4 regions of the Methylobacterium ajmalii genome follow, and region 1 is predicted to be linked to each of the others. Evidence: predicted binding sites of a transcription regulator. Region 1 holds the regulator's gene; each other region holds the start of a gene.
The links. Region 1 encodes LexA, which represses DNA repair genes until DNA is damaged. Its sites were predicted from a motif close to TGTTCNNNNTGTGTTCNG; they were not measured.
Positions count from the first base shown of each region.

Region 1 (4,491 bases):
CTCCGGCGCCGCCGGGCTGGCGCACGGGATCGGGCATGGCGCTGTCCATGATCGACACCATCCCGCCGCGGGGCCACTTCGCCGAGGCGCGGATCGCGCTCGAGGACGGGCGCTACGTCCTGCGCGTCGGCACGGTGGAGTTCGGCAACGGCACCTCGACGGTGCACGGCCAGATCGCCGCGGAGGTTCTCGCCACCACGCCGGACCGCATCGTCCTGCGCCAGGGCGACACGGACGCGGTGAGCCACGATACCGGCGCCTATGGCAGCACCGGCATCGTGGTCGCCGGCCAGGCAACGTGGCGCGCCGCGGACAGCCTGGCCGCGCTGCTGCGGGGGCGCGCCGCCGCCCGGCTCGGGCTCGATCCCGCCGCATGCCGGCTCGACGGCGATGCGGTCATCGCGGGAGAGGCCCGGATACCCCTGGCCGATCTCGGCCCCGCGGAGGCCGTGGGGCATGCCGACGGCAGCCCGCGCTCGGTGGCGTTCAACGTCCAGGGCTTCCAGGTCGCGGTGCGGCCCGAGACCGGCGAGGTGCGCCTCCTGCGAAGCGTCCACGCCGCCGATGCCGGGCGGGTGATGAACCCGGTCCAGTGCCGCGGCCAGATCGAGGGCGGCGTCGCCCAGGCGCTCGGCGCCGCGCTGTACGAGGACCTGGCGATCGACGCCGAGGGCCGGGTCGCGACCCCGACCTTCCGCACCTACCACATCCCGGCGATCGCCGACGTGCCCCGCACCGAGGTGATCTTCGCCGACACCCATGACGGCATCGGGCCGCTCGGCGCCAAGTCGATGAGCGAGAGCCCGTTCAACCCCGTGGCGGCGGCGCTCGCCAACGCCATCCGGGACGCGACCGGCGCACGGCTGACCGCCACGCCGTTCACACCCGACCGGATCTACCGGCAGATCGGCACCACGACCCAGAGCGGCGAGGAGAAGCGATGGACCTGAAGCGCGACGACGGCCTGACCGGGCCGGGCGGTTCCTCCCGAAGCGGGTTCCTGGAGCGCACCTTCGCGCTCTCGGCCCACGGCACCACCGTGCGCACGGAATTGCTCGCCGGGCTGACCACCTTCCTGACGATGGCCTATATCATCTTCGTCAACCCCAACATCCTGGGCGATGCCGGGATGCCGAAGGGGGCGGTGTTCGTCGCGACCTGCCTCGTCGCGGCGATCGGCTCGCTGGTGATGGCGTTCTATGCCAACTACCCGATCGCGCTGGCGCCGGGCATGGGGCTCAACGCCTACTTCGCCTACGTGGTGGTGCTCCAGATGGGCTACACCTGGCAGGCGGCGCTCGGCGCGGTGTTCATCTCCGGCCTGCTCTTCATGGTCGTCACGCTGACGGGTTTGCGCCGGATCATCGTCGAGGGCATCCCCCGGTCGATGCGCATCGCCATCACGGTCGGCATCGGGCTGTTCCTGGCGATCATCGCGCTGAAGAGCGCCGGCGTGGTGGCGGCGAGCCCGGCGACCTTCGTCACCCTCGGCGACCTGCACAAGCCGAGCGCGGTGCTGGCGGTACTGGGCTTCCTGATCGTCGCGGTGCTCTCCGTGCGCAAGGTGCGCGGCGCGCTGCTCGCCGGCATCCTGACCGTCACGGCGTTGAGCTTCGTCGTCGCCGACAACACCTTCCAGGGTGTCGCCTCGCTGCCGCCCTCGATCGCCCCGACGCTGTTCGCCCTCGACATCACCGGCGCGCTGTCGGGCGGCCTGCTCAACGTGATCCTGGTGTTCTTCCTCGTCGAATTGTTCGACGCCACCGGTACGCTGATGGGCGTCGCCAACCGGGCGGGACTCCTCACGCAGGGAAAGATGGAGCGCCTCGACAAGGCGCTGATGGCCGATTCCTCGTCGATCTTCGTCGGCTCGCTCCTCGGCACGTCGAGCACCACGGCCTATCTGGAGAGCGCGTCGGGCGTCGAGGAGGGCGGGCGCACCGGGCTCACCGCGGCGACGGTGGCGGTCCTGTTCCTGGCCTGCCTGTTCTTCGCGCCGCTCGCCGGCTCGGTCCCGGCCTACGCCACGGCTCCGGCTCTGTTCTACGTCGCCTGCCTGATGCTGCACGAGCTGGTCGATCTCGACTGGGACGACCTGACCGAGGTGCTGCCGGCCTGCGTGACGGCGCTCCTGATGCCCTTCACCTACTCGATCGCCAACGGCGTCGCCTTCGGCTTCATCACCTATGCGGTGATCAAGCTGCTCACCGGCCGCTTCCGGGAGGTGAAGCCGGTGGTGTGGGTGATCGCGGGCGTGTTCCTGTTCAAGTTCGTGGCGACGGGGAGTGCGCACTGACGGGCGCTGCCGTCCTCAACCCTCCCCCCCTCCGCGGCAGGGCTGCCCGGGCAAGGTGTAGCGCGCGGGCTCTCCCCTCTCCCCGCGGGCGGGGAGAGGGGAAACTCGCGCCTTTTCGTGAAGACGAAGCGCCGCCTCAGTACTTCCGAACCAGGCTCACCAGCCGGCCCTGGATCCGCACCCGGTCCGGCCCGAGCACCCGGGTCTCGTAGGCCGGGTTGGCAGCCTCCAACGCGATCGACGAGCCGCGGCGGCGCAGGCGCTTCAGGGTCGCCTCCTCGTCGTCGATCAGGGCCACGATGATGTCGCCAGTATTGGCGGTCTCCTGGCGGCGGATCACCACGAGGTCGCCGTCGAGGATGCCGGCCTCGATCATCGAGTCGCCGCGCACCTCCAGGGCGTAGTGCTCGCCGCTGGCGAGGAAGTCCGGCGACATCGCCACCGTGCGGCTCTGGCTCTGGATCGCCGAGATCGGCGTACCGGCGGCGATCCGGCCCATCACCGGCACGCTGACCGACTGGCCGTTCTCGTCCGAGGCCGTCGCCATGGCGGGGATGCCGGCGGGCCGCTTGGGCTCGTGAGCGCGCCCGCCCTCGACGACGCTCGGGTTGAACCGCACCACCTCGGCCCCGGCCGCGGGAGCCGTCGCCGGCCCCGTCACAGTCTCGGGGATGCGGATCACCTCGATCGCCCGGGCCCGGTTCGGCAGGCGGCGCAGGAAGCCGCGCTCCTCCAGGGCGGTGATCAGGCGGTGGATGCCCGATTTCGACTTGAGATCGAGGGCGTCCTTCATCTCGTCGAAGGACGGGGGGACGCCCGTCTCGCGCATTCTCTGCTGAATGAAGCGGAGCAGGTCCAACTGCTTACGCGTGAGCATGTGACACTCTCATCCCCGCGCTGCCGCGCTCCGGAAACAAATCGCGAACATGGTAAGCGTTCCGCAAGTGTTCCGCAAGCGGCTTCGAAAAAGCGGCGCACGGCCGCAGCAACCGGGGTGATAGACGGGGATGTCGCGGGTCGATCGTACGATGAGGCAGGCCCCTCCCGGAATTCGACCGGCGCGGGACTGTCCGCCGCGCCGGCCCGTCGGACGGGTGTCAGCCCCGCCCCTTGCGGCCCTTGTATTTGGGCTTCTGGCCCGGAAAGCCTTGCGTCGAGCGGCCGGTGGGGCGCTCGGCGTAGGAGAAGGGCACCTCGCGGTCGGTGCCCGGGCCCATGTCGTCGAGGTCGGGCTGGCGGATGCGGGTGCCCTCGTCGGAGGTGCCCTTGCCGCCGGGGCCGTATCCCAGGGGCTCGGGGCCGCGCCGCTTGCGCTTGGCGCCGAAGCGGCCGGCGTCGCGCTCGACGTCGGCCTGGGCCGCCATCGGGTCGTCGGCGATGGCGAGCTCGGTCGCCTGGAGACGCTTGAGCTCGTCGCGCAGGCGCGCCGCCTCCTCGAAGTCGAGGTCCGCGGCGGCCGTCCGCATCCGCTTCTCGAGGTCGGCCATCACCGCCTTGAGGTTGTGGCCGACCGTGACGGCGGACTTGGCGAGCCCCGTATCGACCTGGACGTGGTCGCGCTCGTAGACGCTCTCCAGGATGTCCGAGATGTTGCGCTTCACGCTCTGGGGCGTGATGCCGTGCTCCTCGTTGTAGGCGAGCTGCTTCTTGCGCCGGCGCTCGGTCTCGGCCATCGCCCGCTCCATCGAGCCGGTGATGTGGTCGGCGTAGAGGATGCAGCGGGCGTCCGCGTTGCGGGCGGCCCGCCCGATGGTCTGGATCAGCGAGGTCTCGGAGCGCAGGAAGCCTTCCTTGTCGGCGTCGAGGATGCCGACGAGGGCGCATTCCGGGATATCGAGGCCCTCGCGCAGGAGGTTGATGCCGATCAAGACGTCGAAGGCGCCGAGCCGCAGGTCGCGGATGATCTCGATCCGCTCCAGGGTGTCGATGTCGGAGTGCATGTAGCGCACCCGCACGCCGTTCTCGTGCAGGTACTCGGTCAGGTCCTCGGCCATGCGCTTGGTGAGCGTCGTCACCAGCGTGCGGTAGCCGGCGGCCGCCACCTCCTTGACCTCGCCAAGCAGGTCGTCGACCTGGGAGCGGGCCGGGCGCACCTCGATGACCGGGTCGACGAGGCCGGTCGGGCGGATGACCTGCTCGGCAAAGACGCCGCCGGTCTGCTCCAGCTCCCACTTCGCCGGCGTCGCCGAGACGTG
Region 1 is NZ_JAZFXT010000002.1:25,874-30,364, reverse strand. Features, by position in the region: gene V3T34_RS00375 (molybdopterin-dependent oxidoreductase) at 1-950, shown strand, start outside; gene V3T34_RS00370 (NCS2 family permease) at 941-2,296, shown strand; gene lexA (transcriptional repressor LexA) at 2,433-3,173, opposite strand; gene uvrB (excinuclease ABC subunit UvrB) at 3,394-4,491, opposite strand, start outside.

Region 2 (4,491 bases), on a different contig from region 1:
ATGGCAAGTCCCGACCAAGGCCGGCTCGACCAATCCCGGGACTTCGTCTCGCTCGGCATCGCGGTGCTGACCGTCTCGGACACCCGCACGCCCGCCGACGACCGCTCCGGCGACACGCTGGCGGAGCGGCTGACCGCGGCGGGCCACCGGCTCGCCGACCGGGGGATCGTGCCGGACGAGGTCGAGGCGATCCGCGCCCGGGTCCGGGCCTGGGCGGCCGATCCGGCGGTGGACGTGGTGATCACCACCGGCGGCACCGGCTTCACCGGGCGCGACGTGACGCCCGAGGCGCTGGAGCCGTTGTTCGAGAAGCGGATGGACGGCTTCTCGGCGATCTTCCACCGCATCTCCTACGACAAGATCGGCACCTCGACCCTGCAGTCGCGGGCGACCGCCGGGGTCGTGAGCGCCACCTACGTGTTCGTGCTGCCGGGCTCGCCCGGAGCCTGCCGCGACGCCTGGGACGGGATCCTGGCGGCCCAGCTCGACTACCGGCACCGACCGTGCAACTTCGTCGAGATCATGCCGCGCCTCGACGAGCACCTGAAGCGCGGGGCGGGCGTCAGCCCCGCAGCAGCGCCCCCCGCAGGGGCCTGACGGGCAGGCGGGCCCGGAGCGGCAGGCCGGCCCGCAGCGCCTCGACCCGCACGAGGTCGCCGGCCCGGACCTGCCGGGTTCCGGTCAGCGCCTCGCGCCGGCCGGCGATCCGCTCGAGGAGCGGCGCATGCGGGCGCCGCAGGCGGCCGACCGCCTCTGGCGTCGTCGTCGCGCCGAACCGGTCGAGCACCCGGATCCAGCCCTCCGCCGGCACGTCGCCCGCCTCCAGGCAGAGCATCCAGTGCCGGCGCGCCAGGCCGGCCGCCGCCACCCAGGGGCTGCGTCCCCGCGCCACCAGCGCCGCTCCGGTGCTCTCCGCCATGGTGGCGACCTCCGGGTCCTCGGGATGCGCCGCCGCGATCACCGCATCCCCCACCACCCCCGCCGCGACCCCGGCCACCAGGGCCGCGAGGGTATCGGCGAGGACGTCGATGCGCTCGGGATCGATCGCGCCGGGGAGATGGATGGCTGCCGTGAACATGATCGCGCCATAGCGGATGGCGGACGGCGCGTCCTGCCTCGATCGACGGCATTCTTACCGGCCCTTGCGTTTGTTCTTGTTATGTTCGATTTTCCGTCGCGGTTGCGGCGGAGGTTCGAATGGAAGCGGAATGCGGAGGGGAGGCGCGCCGTCTCGCCGGATCGACCCCGGCGGCGCAGACCCGCCGCGGACGCGGTGCGACCGCCAATCCGAGCGGCCGCTTCGAGCCCGCGGACCGGGAGGCCTTCGCGGATGGCTGGGACATCGACGAGGACCTGCCGCCCCTGCGCACCGAGGTGACCCTGGAGCGGGCGCGCAGCATCATCACCCGCAACACGTCGCCCGATATCGGCTTCGACCGGTCGATCAACCCGTATCGCGGCTGCGAGCATGGCTGCGTCTACTGCTTCGCCCGGCCGAACCACGCCTATGCCGGCCTCTCGCCGGGCCTCGACTTCGAGACCAAGCTCTTCGCCAAGCCGGACGCGGCGGCGCTCCTGGAAACGGAACTCTCGGCCCGGGGCTACGCGCCCCGCACCATCGCGCTCGGCACCGCGACCGACCCGTACCAGCCGATCGAGCGGCGCTACCGCCTGACGCGCCAGGTGCTCGAGGTGCTGGCGCGCTTCCGCCACCCCGTCGGCCTCGTCACCAAGTCCGACCTCGTGCTGCGCGACCTCGACATCCTGGGCGACTTGGCGAAGGACGGGCTGGTCAAGGTGGCGCTCTCGGTCACCACCCTCGATCCCGCCCTGGCCCGCCGGATGGAGCCCCGTGCCCCGCATCCCGAAAAACGCCTCGCGGCGATCCGGACGCTGGCCGAAGCGGGTATCCCCGCGATGGTCCTGGTGGCGCCGCTGATCCCGGGCCTCAACGACCACGAGATCGAAACGGTGCTGGCCCGCGCCCGGGAGGCCGGGGCGAGCGAGGCCGGCGGCGCATTGCTTCGCCTGCCGCACGAGCTCGCCGACCTGATGCGCGACTGGTTCGCCGAGCACTATCCCGACCGGGCCGGCCGGACCTTCTCGCTCCTCGCGCAGGCGCGCGGCGGCAAGGTCTACGACGCGACCTACGGGCGGCGCTTCACCGGGACGGGCCCGTATGCCGATCTCCTGGATCAGCGGATGCGCTTAGCGATGGCCCGGCTCGGCTATCCGCCGGAGCGGCTGCGGTTGCGAACCGACCTGTTCCGGGTGCCGGTGCGGGTGGGCGGGCAATACAGCCTGTTCTAACGGCAGATCTAAGTGAGATTTCCTGCTTACTGATAATTCTTTCGCTTGTTCCGGTCTTCAAATCATATCTTTCAACGAGGTTTCTATAAAAATCCACGGCCGCGCATCACGTCGCCGCTCGCCGCTCCGGATACAGCCCAAGCAGGCCCTCCGGCGTCGCCTCGGCCACGCCGCGCTCGGTGATGATGCCGGTGACAAGGCGGGCCGGCGTCACGTCGAAGGCCGGGTTCGCCACCGGGCTGCCCGGCGAGACCACCGCCACCGTCGCGAAGGCGCCGTCGTCGGTGCGGCCGGTGAGGTGGGTTACCTCGCGGGCGTCGCGCTCCTCGATCGGAATGCCGGCGACGCCGTCGGTGAGCGTCCAGTCGATGGTCGAGAACGGCAGCGCGGCGTAGAACGGCACGCCGCAATCGCGGGCGGCGAGCGCCTTCAGGTAGGTGCCGATCTTGTTGCAGACGTCGCCGGTCGAGGTCGTGCGGTCCGAGCCGACGATGCAGAGATCGACCTCTCCGTGCTGCATCAGGTGCCCGCCGGCATTGTCGGGGATGACCGTGTGGGGCACGCCGTGGGCGTTGAGCTCGAAGGCGGTGAGCGCCGCGCCCTGGTTGCGCGGGCGGGTCTCGTCGACGAAGACATGGACCGCCACGCCGGCATCGTGCGCGACGTAGATCGGCGCCAGCGCGGTACCCCAGTCGACCGTGGCGAGCCAGCCGGCATTGCAATGGGTCAGCACGTTGACCGGCCCGGATTTCCTACGCGCGATCGCAGCGATCAGCGCCGCCCCGTGCTCGCCGATCGCCCGGCAGCTCGCCACGTCCTCGTCGGCGATCCGGGCGGCCTCCTCGAAGGAGGCGGCCTCGCGCTCGCCCGGCGACAGCGGCTGCAGCATCCCTGCCACCCGGTCGAGGGCCCAAGCCAGGTTGATCGCCGTCGGCCGGGTCGCCGCGAGCCGCGTTCGCGCCCCGTCGAGGTTGCGGTCGGACGGGTCCTCCCGCATCGCCAGCGCCAGGCCGTAGGCGGCGGTGGCGCCGATGAGGGGAGCGCCGCGCACGATCATGGTGCGGATCGCGACCGCGGCCTCCGCTTCGCTCCTCAGCGTCTTCGTCTCGAAGGCGAAGGGGAGGCGGGTCTGGTCGATCACGCAGATCCCCTCGCCGTCGGGCGCGGGGAAGATGGTGCGGTAGTGGCGGCCGTCGATCTTCATGGACAGGGTTTAGCACGAGCTCGGTGCGCCGCGCGACCGCGTCGGGGGGACCGGATCGCTGCAACGCGTCCCGCCCCCGACCGCTTCAGAACCTCACCGCCCGCGCCCGCTTCACCTGCGGGATCGCCTCGATCGCCTTCAGCAGGTCGCCCGAGACCGGCTCGTCGACGGCGGCAAAGCAGATCGCGTCGCCGCCCGGCCGGTCGCGGCCGAGATGGAAGGTGGCGACGTTGACCCCGGCCTCGCCCATCAGCGTGCCGAAGCGGCCGATGAAGCCGGGCTGGTCGGCGTTGCGGATGTAGAGCATGTGCGGCGCCACCGCGGCCTCGAGCGCGATGCCGCGGATCTCGACGAAGCGCGGGCGGCCGTCGCCGAACACCGTGCCGGCGGCGTCGCGGGGCATGTCCTCGGCCTCGACCGTGAGGTGGAGGCGCGAGGCGTACGGCCCCTCGACGGCGGTGCGGGTCGCGGTCTCGACCTGGATGCCGCGGGCCCGCGCCACCTCGATCGCCGAGACCATGTTGACGCCCTCCAGGAACGGCCGCAGCGCGCCGGTCACCGCGGCGGCGGTGAGCGCCTTGGTGTTCAAGCCGGCCGCCTCGCCCTCGTAGACGATGCGGATGCCGCGGATCGGCGCCTCGGTGAGCTGGCCGAGAAACGAGCCGAGCTGCTCGGCGAGCGTCACGTAGGGCCGCAGCCGCGGCGCCTCCTCGGCGGAGATCGACGGGAAGTTGACCGCGTTGCGGATCGCCCCGTTGAGCAGGTAGTCGCTCATCTGCTCGGCGACCTGGAGCGCCACGTTCTCCTGCGCCTCGGTGGTCGAGGCGCCGAGATGCGGCGTGCAGACCATGTTCGGGTGGCCGAACAGCACGTTGTCCTTGGCCGGCTCCTCGGTGAACACGTCGAAGGCCGCGCCCGCGACGTGGCCGGATTCAAGAGCGGCGCGCAACGCCACCTCGTCGACGAGGCCGCCGCGG
Region 2 is NZ_JAZFXT010000058.1:41,711-46,201, reverse strand. Features, by position in the region: gene moaB (molybdenum cofactor biosynthesis protein B) at 1-597, shown strand; gene ypfJ (KPN_02809 family neutral zinc metallopeptidase) at 1-1, shown strand, start outside; gene V3T34_RS23835 (hypothetical protein) at 563-1,078, opposite strand; gene V3T34_RS23830 (PA0069 family radical SAM protein) at 1,198-2,310, shown strand; gene mtnA (S-methyl-5-thioribose-1-phosphate isomerase) at 2,417-3,514, opposite strand; gene serA (phosphoglycerate dehydrogenase) at 3,600-4,491, opposite strand, start outside.
Region 2: a site for LexA is predicted at 1,150-1,167, ahead of V3T34_RS23830 (PA0069 family radical SAM protein). Genes of this name have one in related genera too.

Region 3 (4,491 bases), on a different contig from region 1:
GAAGGCGTCGGTGTAGTCGGCGGCGATGCCCGCCTCATCGGCGAGCCGCGCGACGACATCCTCGGTCACGGCCATCTCAACGCACCTCTTTCACGAACACGCCCGACCAGGCGGGCAGGACCAGGGAACCGCTCTCGCCGTCCGTCACGCCGGGCGAGCGCCAGACGACGCGGCCGGGAGGCTTCGGGAGGGCGAAGGGCTCGCCCCCGAACGCCGCGACGAAGCGCAGATCGCCCCCGGCATAGGACCAGGTGACGTCGATGACGTCCGGCCGCGGGAGGACGTAGCGCCCGCCCTGCCAGGCGGTCTTCGTCAGCGGCACGATCTCGCGCTGGCGCAGGGCCAGGAGCGCGGTCGTGTCGGCCAGGACCTCGCGGTGGGGCGAGCTGTCGCGCTCCGCCCAGTCGAGGGTCGAGCGCCGGAACGTCTCCTCCGCGGTGGGGTCGGGGATCGTCTTCGCCTTCTCCTCGTCGGCGAAGGCCGCGAAGCTCTTGAACTCGCGACGCCGGCCGTCGCGCACCGCCTTGTTCAGCTCCTCGTCGGGAGCGAAATCGACGAAGAACAGGAACGGCGTCGAGGCCGACCATTCCTCGCCCATCCACAGCATCGGGATCTGCGGGCTGAGCAGCAGGCCGGCCCGGGCCAGCGCCAGCCTGTCGGGCTCGGCGAGATGGCTCAGGCGCTCGCCGAGCGCCCGGTTGCCGACCTGGTCGTGGTTCTGCAGGAAGGTGACGAACGCGGATGGCGGCAGGTGGCCGGAGGGCTCGCCGCGCGGGTGATCGTCGAGGGTCTTGAAGGGCTCGCCCTGGTAGGCGAAGCCCTCCGCCAGGCTGCGGGCGAGGTGGGCAGCCGGCTTGTCGGAGAAGCTCTCGTAGTAGCCCGCCTCCTCGCCGGTGAGCAGGATGTGCCAGCCGTGATGGGTGTCGTCGGCCCATTGCGCGCTGTGGAAGCGCGGCCGGCCGGCGGCCCCGCGTTCGAGCCAGGAGGCCTGGTTGGCCTCGTTCTCCAGCATCAGGTGGATCGGCCGGTCGGGGAACGCGGCCCGGATGCGCTCGGCGAGTTCACCGAGGAAGTGTTTCTCCGAATCGTCCTGGATCGCGTGGACCGCGTCGAAGCGAAGGCCGTCGACGTGGAACTCCTCCAGCCAGTACAGCGAGTTGTGGACGAAGTAGTCCCGCACCACCTGGCCGCTGGTCTTGCCGTCGAAGTTGATGCCCGCCCCCCAGGGCGTCTGGTGGCGCTCGGTGAAGAAGGTCTTGGCGTAGGCGTTGAGGTAGTTCCCGGCCGGGCCGAAGTGGTTGTAGACCACGTCGAGGAAGACCATCAGGCCGAGGCCGTGCGCGCGGTCGACCAGGCGGCGCAGGTCGTCGGGCGTGCCGTAGGCCGAATCCGGCGCGTAGGGCAGCACGCCGTCGTAGCCCCAGTTGCGGCTACCCTTGAAGTCGGCCAGCGGCAGGAGCTCGATCGCGGTCACGCCGAGGTCGCGCAGGGCCTCGAGCCTGTCGGCGAGGGCCGCGTAGGTGCCCTCGGGCGTCGCCGTCCCGACATGGACCTCGTAGATCACCGTCTCCTCGAACGGACGGCTCTTCCAGGCGCCGTCGGTCCACGGGAAGGCGGCGGGGTCGATCACCTCGGACAGCCCCGAGACGTCCTCGGGCTGGAAGCGCGAGGCGGGGTCGGGCACGACGAGATCGCCGTCGATCCGGTAGCCGTAGCGAGCCCCGGCGCGCACGCCCGGCACCGTCAGATGGCGCCAGCCCTCGCCCGAATCCGGCAGCGGATGCTCGTTCCCGTCGAGCACCAGGGCGACCTTCGTCGCGGTCGGCGACCATAGGGCGAAACGCACGCCCTCCGGTCCGATCTCCGCACCGAATGGCATGCTGTGGGCGCGCCGCATCGGGCCACCATCCTTCGAAAAAGTGAGGGCAAAAAGCGAGGGCGAGCGGCGTGGGGTGCCGTCTCGCTCTGAGAAATTCAGCCGGCCTGCCCAGGTTCCGCACTGCGAAAGGCCGGAGCTGCAATAGCCGAGCTTGAGAGGGCCGAGCTTGCCGCGGGAGCTAAGGCGGGCGATCCTCCCGGCAATGGCCGGCCGGCAAGCACCCGGGGATTTTCGCCGAATCGCCGTGGCGGCGAGCCAAGGCGCGCCTGATCCGGTTTGGAGTGGCGTCCGGATTCCCGGAGATTGGCACAAGCGGTCCGGCCCGCGGAGCGGGCAAACGCGAAGACCCGCGAGGCGGGCGAGCGCGAGGAGAAGTGCGGCCGGGCGCGCGCCGACCTCAGAACGCCCAGGCCAGGGTCGCGGCGAGCGCCACCGCCAGGGCAGCCCCGGTCGCCGTCATCGCCATCCGGCCGAGGCCGACGGTCGCTGCGGCGACACCCTCCTCGGCGAAGCCGAAGGCCTGGCCGGCGGCCTGCTCGGCCCGGGCGAGGGTGAGGTGGCGGGTCCGGCTGTGGCGAACCTGGCGTCTGGCGGCTCTCATCGTCGGGTCGCTCCTGCGGCGCGGCCTGTCCGGCCGGCGATCGCGCGGCCGCTTCGACAACGGGCGGTCATGGCCCAGGTTCCGGCCGAGCCCGTGCGCGTCACCGGACCTTAAGGGAATTTGTTTACGTCTCGGTGACTCTGGTACGGGTTCTGCGGCGCGGCGGTCCCGGACCGGCCGCCCCACGCGACCATGCCACGCCCGAAGCCACCGGAAGCCCCTTTTTGTTCCGCGTTTGTTCCGGTATAGGGAGAGGATGACCTCGAATGCTGCCAGAGCCCTTCCCCCACCGCGAGGCCGTCGCGTGAGCGAGGCCGCACGAGACCTGTTCGGCGCGGGCGCCAAGCCTGCCGAAAGAAAGCCTCCCGAAGGCAAGCCTCTCGAAGGAAAGCCGCCCGCGGATCCGTTGAAGGCGGACGCGCTCAAGCGCACGAAGCCGGTCGCCGTGCCCCCGCCCGCGGACGCCGCGGAGGCCGGCTACGACGCCTCGGCGATCGAGGTGCTGGAGGGGCTGGAGCCGGTGCGGCGCCGGCCCGGCATGTATATCGGCGGCACCGACGAGAAGGCCCTGCACCACCTCTTCGCCGAGGTGATCGACAACTCGATGGACGAGGCGGTGGCGGGGCATGCCAGCTTCATCGAGGTGGAGCTGCAGGAGGACGGCTGCCTCGTCGTGACCGACAACGGCCGCGGCATCCCGGTCGACCCGCACCCGAAATTTCCCGGCAAGTCGGCGCTCGAGGTCATCATGACCACGCTCCATGCCGGCGGTAAGTTCGATTCGAAGGTCTATGAGACCTCGGGCGGCCTGCACGGCGTCGGCATCTCGGTGGTGAACGCCCTCTCGGACGTGCTCGAGGTCGAGGTCGCCCGCAACCAGACGCTCTACCGCCAGACCTTCTCGCGCGGCCACGCGCAGGGGCCGATCGAGACGATCGGCCGGGTGCAGAACCGGCGCGGCACGAAGGTGCGCTTCCATCCCGACGCCGAGATCTTCGGCGAGCACAGGTTCGATCCCCGCCGCCTGTTCAAGATGGCGCGCTCGAAGGCCTACCTGTTCGGCGGGGTCGAGATCCGCTGGCGCTGCGCGCCCAGCCTGCTGGAAGGCGTCGAGAACGTGCCGGCCGAGGCCGTGCACCGCTTCCCGGCCGGCTTGAAGGACTATCTCGCCCGCGAGATCGACGGCAAGGACCTGGTCGCCGACGGCGTCTTCGCCGGCAAGGTGACGAAGCCCGGCAGCCACGGCTCGCTCGAATGGGCGATGGTCTGGCTGTCGAACGACGACGGCTTCTCCTCGTCCTACTGCAACACCATCCCGACGCCGGAGGGCGGCACCCACGAGAGCGGGATGCGGGTGGCGCTGCTGCGGGGCCTGCGCGACCACGCCGAGCGGGTGGGCCAGGTCAAGCGGATGGCCTCGGTCACCGCCGACGACGTGATGGCGACCTGCGCGGCGATGCTGTCGGTCTTCATCCGCGAGCCCGAGTTCCAGGGCCAGACCAAGGACAAGCTCGCGACGCTGGAGGCCTCCCGCATCGTCGAGGCGGCGATCCGCGACGCCTTCGACCACTGGCTCGCCGCCTCCCCGGTCCAGGCCAACAAGCTCCTCGACTGGGTGATCGACCGGGCCGAGGAGCGCCTGCGCCGGCGCCAGGAGAAGGAGGTCGCCCGCAAGACCGCGACCCGCAAGCTGCGGCTGCCGGGCAAGCTCGCCGATTGCTCGAAGGCCGGGGCCGCCGGCTCCGAGATCTTCATCGTCGAGGGCGATTCGGCCGGCGGCTCGGCCAAGCAGGCGCGCGACCGCGCCACCCAGGCGATCCTGCCCCTGCGCGGCAAGATCCTCAACGTCGCCTCGGCGAGCCGGGACAAGCTCGGGGCCAACCAGCTCCTGTCCGACCTGACCCAGGCGCTGGGCTGCGGCCTCGGCAATCAGTACCGGCACGACGACCTTCGCTACGAGAAGGTCATCATCATGACCGACGCCGACGTCGACGGCGCCCACATCGCCTCG
Region 3 is NZ_JAZFXT010000023.1:115,169-119,659, reverse strand. Features, by position in the region: gene V3T34_RS09520 (malto-oligosyltrehalose synthase) at 1-75, opposite strand, end outside; gene treZ (malto-oligosyltrehalose trehalohydrolase) at 77-1,897, opposite strand; gene V3T34_RS09510 (hypothetical protein) at 2,277-2,480, opposite strand; gene parE (DNA topoisomerase IV subunit B) at 2,785-4,491, shown strand, end outside.
Region 3: a site for LexA is predicted at 2,706-2,723, ahead of parE (DNA topoisomerase IV subunit B). Genes of this name have one in related genera too.

Region 4 (4,491 bases), on a different contig from region 1:
GTGACGGCGAGCGCCCGGATGCCCAGGAGGGCGGCGGCCGCGAACAGCTCCTCGGGCGAGGAGGCGCCGCGCAGGAACGAGTAATGGGTGGTGACCTGGAGCTCGACGGTCATCGGGGGCGCGACCGGCTGCCGACGACGGCACCGTCGGCATGTCCCGTCCCACCCGCGACCTCATCCCGAGGTGCGACCGTCAGGGAGCCTCGAAGGAGGGCTCCGGATGTCGCGGTGATTCCTGGAGCCCTCCTTCGAGGCTCCCTCCGGTCGCACCTCAGGACGAGGTCGCGGATGGGACGAGATCCGGCCCGATCGAGCAGGCTCCGAGCGATCCGGCGCATCACGCCTCCCCCAGGCCGTGCAGCCACCAGCGCGCGCCCTCCCGGGTCAGGCAATCGCGAAACAGCCAGTAGCGGGCGCCGGTCTCGTCCTCGACCCGGTAGTAGTCGCGGGTGGCCGCGACCTCGTCCTCGGCGAGCCACCACTCGCCGAAGATGCGCTCCGGCCCATCGGCCCGCGCCACCCGGCGGCGGGTGCCGCGCCAGGTGAAGGCGGTGGGCGGCGCGTCGGGCAGCGCGGCCAGGACCGCCACCGGCTCCGGCACGGGCAGCAGCCGGCCGGGCCGCGGCAGGTCGGCGGGCCAGGTGACGCCGGTGGCCGGGCTCAACGGGGCGACCCGGCGCACCGCCCGCTCGGGCCACTCGCTCTCGACCGGGCTGCGGCGAAACACCCGGCCGGGCCCGAGGCGCAGCACCAGCCGGTCGACGAGCTCGGCCATCGCGTCGGGGTCCGGCTCCTCGCCGGGGGCGGCGAGCTGGCGCGCGTCCAGGCGCTCGACGCGGGGAGCCGACAGCCGCGCCTCGTCGAGGCCGTGGCCGGGATCGATCTGCGGCAGACGCTCGGTGAGCAGGCGGGCGAGGTGGGTGGGGTCTCGGCTCGGCCGGGCGGTGCCGACGCTGACCGCCTGGTCGAGGCCGTCGACGCGGCGAAACACCAGGTCGAGCCGGCGTGCCCCGAGCCCGTGCCGGGTAAGCGCCTCGGCCAGCATGGCGCAGAGCCGCCCGGCCACCCGGGCCAGGGTCTCGGGCGCCCCGATCGGCTCCGGGAAGGCGAGGCGCACGGCGTGCTCGGCCGGGGGCGCGAGATAGGCGAGCGGCTCGGGGGCATGGCCGAGGGCCTGGTCGAGGCGGCGGCCGGGCTCCTCGCCGAAGCGCAGGCGCAGCGGGCCGCGCGGCTGGTCGAGGAGGTGGGCGACCCGGGTGAGGCCGAGCTGGGCCAGACCCGAGACGGTCCCACGATCGAGGCGCAGGGCCCAGAGTGGCAGGTCGAGGAGGTGGGGGCGCTGCCCGGCCGGCGGCAGCACGGTCTCCGGCGGCAGGCAGCGGGCGGCGGCCCAGGCGGCGCCCGGCGTGTCGGCGAGCGCCACCCGCACCCGGTAGCCGGCCCGGGCGAGGCGCCGCCGCAGGGAGCCGAGCAACGCCGCCTCGCCGCCCTGCAGGTGGGCGGCGCCGGCGACGTCGATCCAGATCCCGTCCGGCGGGTCGGGGGCGACGAGGGGCGCGTAGATCAGGCACCAGGCCGCGAGGCGGTGGAGCGCCGCCGCGTCGCCCTCCGGGTCGGCGGCGATCACCGCGAGGCCCGGCACCATCGCCTGCGCCTGCGCCAGAGCGAGGCCGGGGCGCAGGCCAGCCGCCCGGGCGGCCCGGTCGAGGGCGGTGATCACCCGGCGCGGCCCGTCCTGGCCGGCGGCCACCACCGGCTCATCCGGCGGCGGCCCGCCGTGCCGGCGCCGCCAGCGGTCGGTCGGCCAGCTCGGCAGGAAGACGCAGACGACCCTTCGCATCGGGAGCCTCGAGGAGCCAGGTGCGGGGCTCGGCGCCCCGGGCGCGAACGAGCGCCACGGTCCAGCGGGCCCGCGACAGGCCCGGGACGGAGAGAGCGGGAGACGGCGCCGCGGTGACGCCCCAGCGGGTGGCGGCGGCGTTGGGCTCGGGCACGGCGGCGCCCCAGCGGCGGATCACCAGGGCGAGGCCCCCGCTGCCCTCGGCGGCGAGCTGGAGCCGGCGCGACGGGGTGAGCCCGAGCCGGGCGACCTCGCCGACCACCGCCGCGAGGCCGCGATGGCGCAACCCCTCCTCCATGGTGGGCAGCACCTCGGTCTCGCGCCGGGTCTCGGCGTAGAGCACCCGGTCGGGATGGAGACCGACCGCGGCGAGGCCGGGGGCGAAGAGGTCGCGGCGGGTGAGGCACCACAGGACCGGGCCGGGGAGCCGGGCCAGGATCGCGGCGACGAACAAAGCCGCGAGCGCCCCCTCCCCGTCCACCGGGCCCGCCGCCAGCACCTCGTGCACCGCGCCGAGGCGCAGGCCCCCGCCCGGCAGATGGGTGTCGATCGGGTCGACGCCGAAGGACAGGACCGGACGTCCCGCCGCCTCGGGCGCCAGCCCGCCGATCTGCTCGCGCAACGCCGCGAGTTGCCGTTCCCGCCCGGCCTGTCGCATCTCATGCCCATCACCGACCGAAACCCGAATATGTTCCTGTTTTGTTCGGTTTCGAGGGGGTGTCAACCGGGGCTGTGGACGGACGGCCCGATCGGCCCCCGGAATCCCGGCTCCCTGTTGACGGCAGCGGGGACAACGGCCTCGGCCCGAGTCGCAAGGCCTTGGACAACAACGCGATCGGTCCGGCTCGGGGCCCGCGCCGGATTCGGGCATAGCCGTGGGACAACCCGCGCCAAGCCGTCAGGATCGCCGCTGAGCTGGATTCGGTGCCGGCAGGTGCCGTACAACTGTCCCCGGGTCGGACGGGCCTCCACGGGCCTCCTGGCGGAGAATCCGGGGTTTCGGGCTCCGGCCATGCCGGGGGCGAGAATCGAGGTCGGGCGCGAGCCCGGAATCGGGCCTCGCCGAGGCCTGCCGCGGGCCCCGACCGGCACGCCGACTTGCCTACGGCGGGCCATCCGCGATTCACACAGCTTTCCAAGCTGTTAATCGGGGCCTTGCGCCGAGTAACCTACGGGCCTGCGCAGAGTCGCCTTCCCGGCCCCCCTGATTCCGCGCAGATGAGCCTACGGGCCTGCGCCGAGTTGCCTACGCGACCGCGCAGACCTGCCTACGCGAACAGGGGTCAAGCCCTTGATCGGCAAGGGAAAATCGCCACCCCATATAATACCCATATAGCTCTACGGATTCAGACTCTGAATCTAGATTCTGAATCTCTCATAAAAAGGGATTTGGGGATCGGGATTTAGGGGGTTCTCGGGCTCGACCGGCGGGTGCGCGGATCGCGTGCCGGCTTGGCGGGAGCGCCCTCCCCTATCCGCTCCGGTTTCAGCCCTTGGGCCCATCGTCCACCCAAGGCCGAGAGTCTTGCAGCCTCGGGCGGCGAGTCGGAGACTCGCGGCGCCTGAGTCCTCGTTCGACAAAGCCCAGAACAACCGGCCGCGTTTCCCCGGGGATGAGTCCAGCCGAGGCTTGAGCCGGGTGAACCGACTCGCCTCGACGACTCCTGATGATTCGCCGTCCCGATGCGGGACTCCCTCTCGACTCGCCGGGCCTTGCCGGCGGCCGGATATACTTTGGCGCGACTCCCGGCGCCGTTGCCCCGGAAGGTTGGCGGGAGCCTGCGCCGTCCTGCGGCCGCGTAGGCAATTCGGCGTCGATGCGGTCACGGACCGTAGGCGGCTCTGCGTGGCGACGGTCCCGGAAAAGATGCGGAATCTCAACGCGGAAGCGCTCGATTCCGGGGGGAGCGGCGGTGACCGGAGGCGTAGGCAGTTCAGCGTGCCGGAGGGCGTGTCCGTGGTGGCCGAAGCGTAGGCAACTCGGCGTAGGACGGGCGTGCGGGGCTGGACCGACGCGATCGATCACGCATGTCATTCTGGCGGATAATCGCTCATATTTTCGATGATCAACCTACATCTTGCGCCATGCAATGTGTTTTTCGAATAAAAATCCGTCTTATTGAGCAGGTAAAACAAAAATATATCTACAAAAATCAAAAATGACCATCGATATGACAGCGCGCCGGGGCTTGCGCAGGGACGAGACTCGAACGAGGACTCCGGGCCGCGCCGAGAGACTTGCACGTCTCCTGCGCTCCCCACGTCACGATCATGTCCGGATGAGGTACGCCGGGTCGACGAGCGGCCGCCGGGCCAGCGTGAGGCCTCACGGCAGCAGCCGCGATCCCGGCGTCGGCTCACGCGTAGCGCAGGTCGTCGCGTCGAGGGGGGACCGAGCCAGCTGGCAACCGGGACGAGACGGCTCGTGCGCCCTCGTGGGTAAGGCCGTCCGACCATAGGGCCGGCACGCCTCCTCTCTCGCAAGATCCCGGCGGATCCGCACGTCTCCTTCGAGGGCATGTTCGACCCAAGCTGAAGAGTCTATGCCGTTCTCGGCCCCATCCTGGGGCGGTGGCCCATGGAAGATGGACGGACCTCGAAGAAACGACTCAGGGACCGCAGCGAGTTCTGGAAGTCTTCGTCCAATCCAAC
Region 4 is NZ_JAZFXT010000028.1:145,411-149,901, reverse strand. Features, by position in the region: gene V3T34_RS14170 (error-prone DNA polymerase) at 1-113, opposite strand, end outside; gene V3T34_RS14165 (DUF6504 family protein) at 337-1,839, opposite strand; gene V3T34_RS14160 (ImuA family protein) at 1,757-2,497, opposite strand.
Region 4: a site for LexA is predicted at 2,529-2,546, ahead of V3T34_RS14160 (ImuA family protein). Genes of this name have one in related genera too.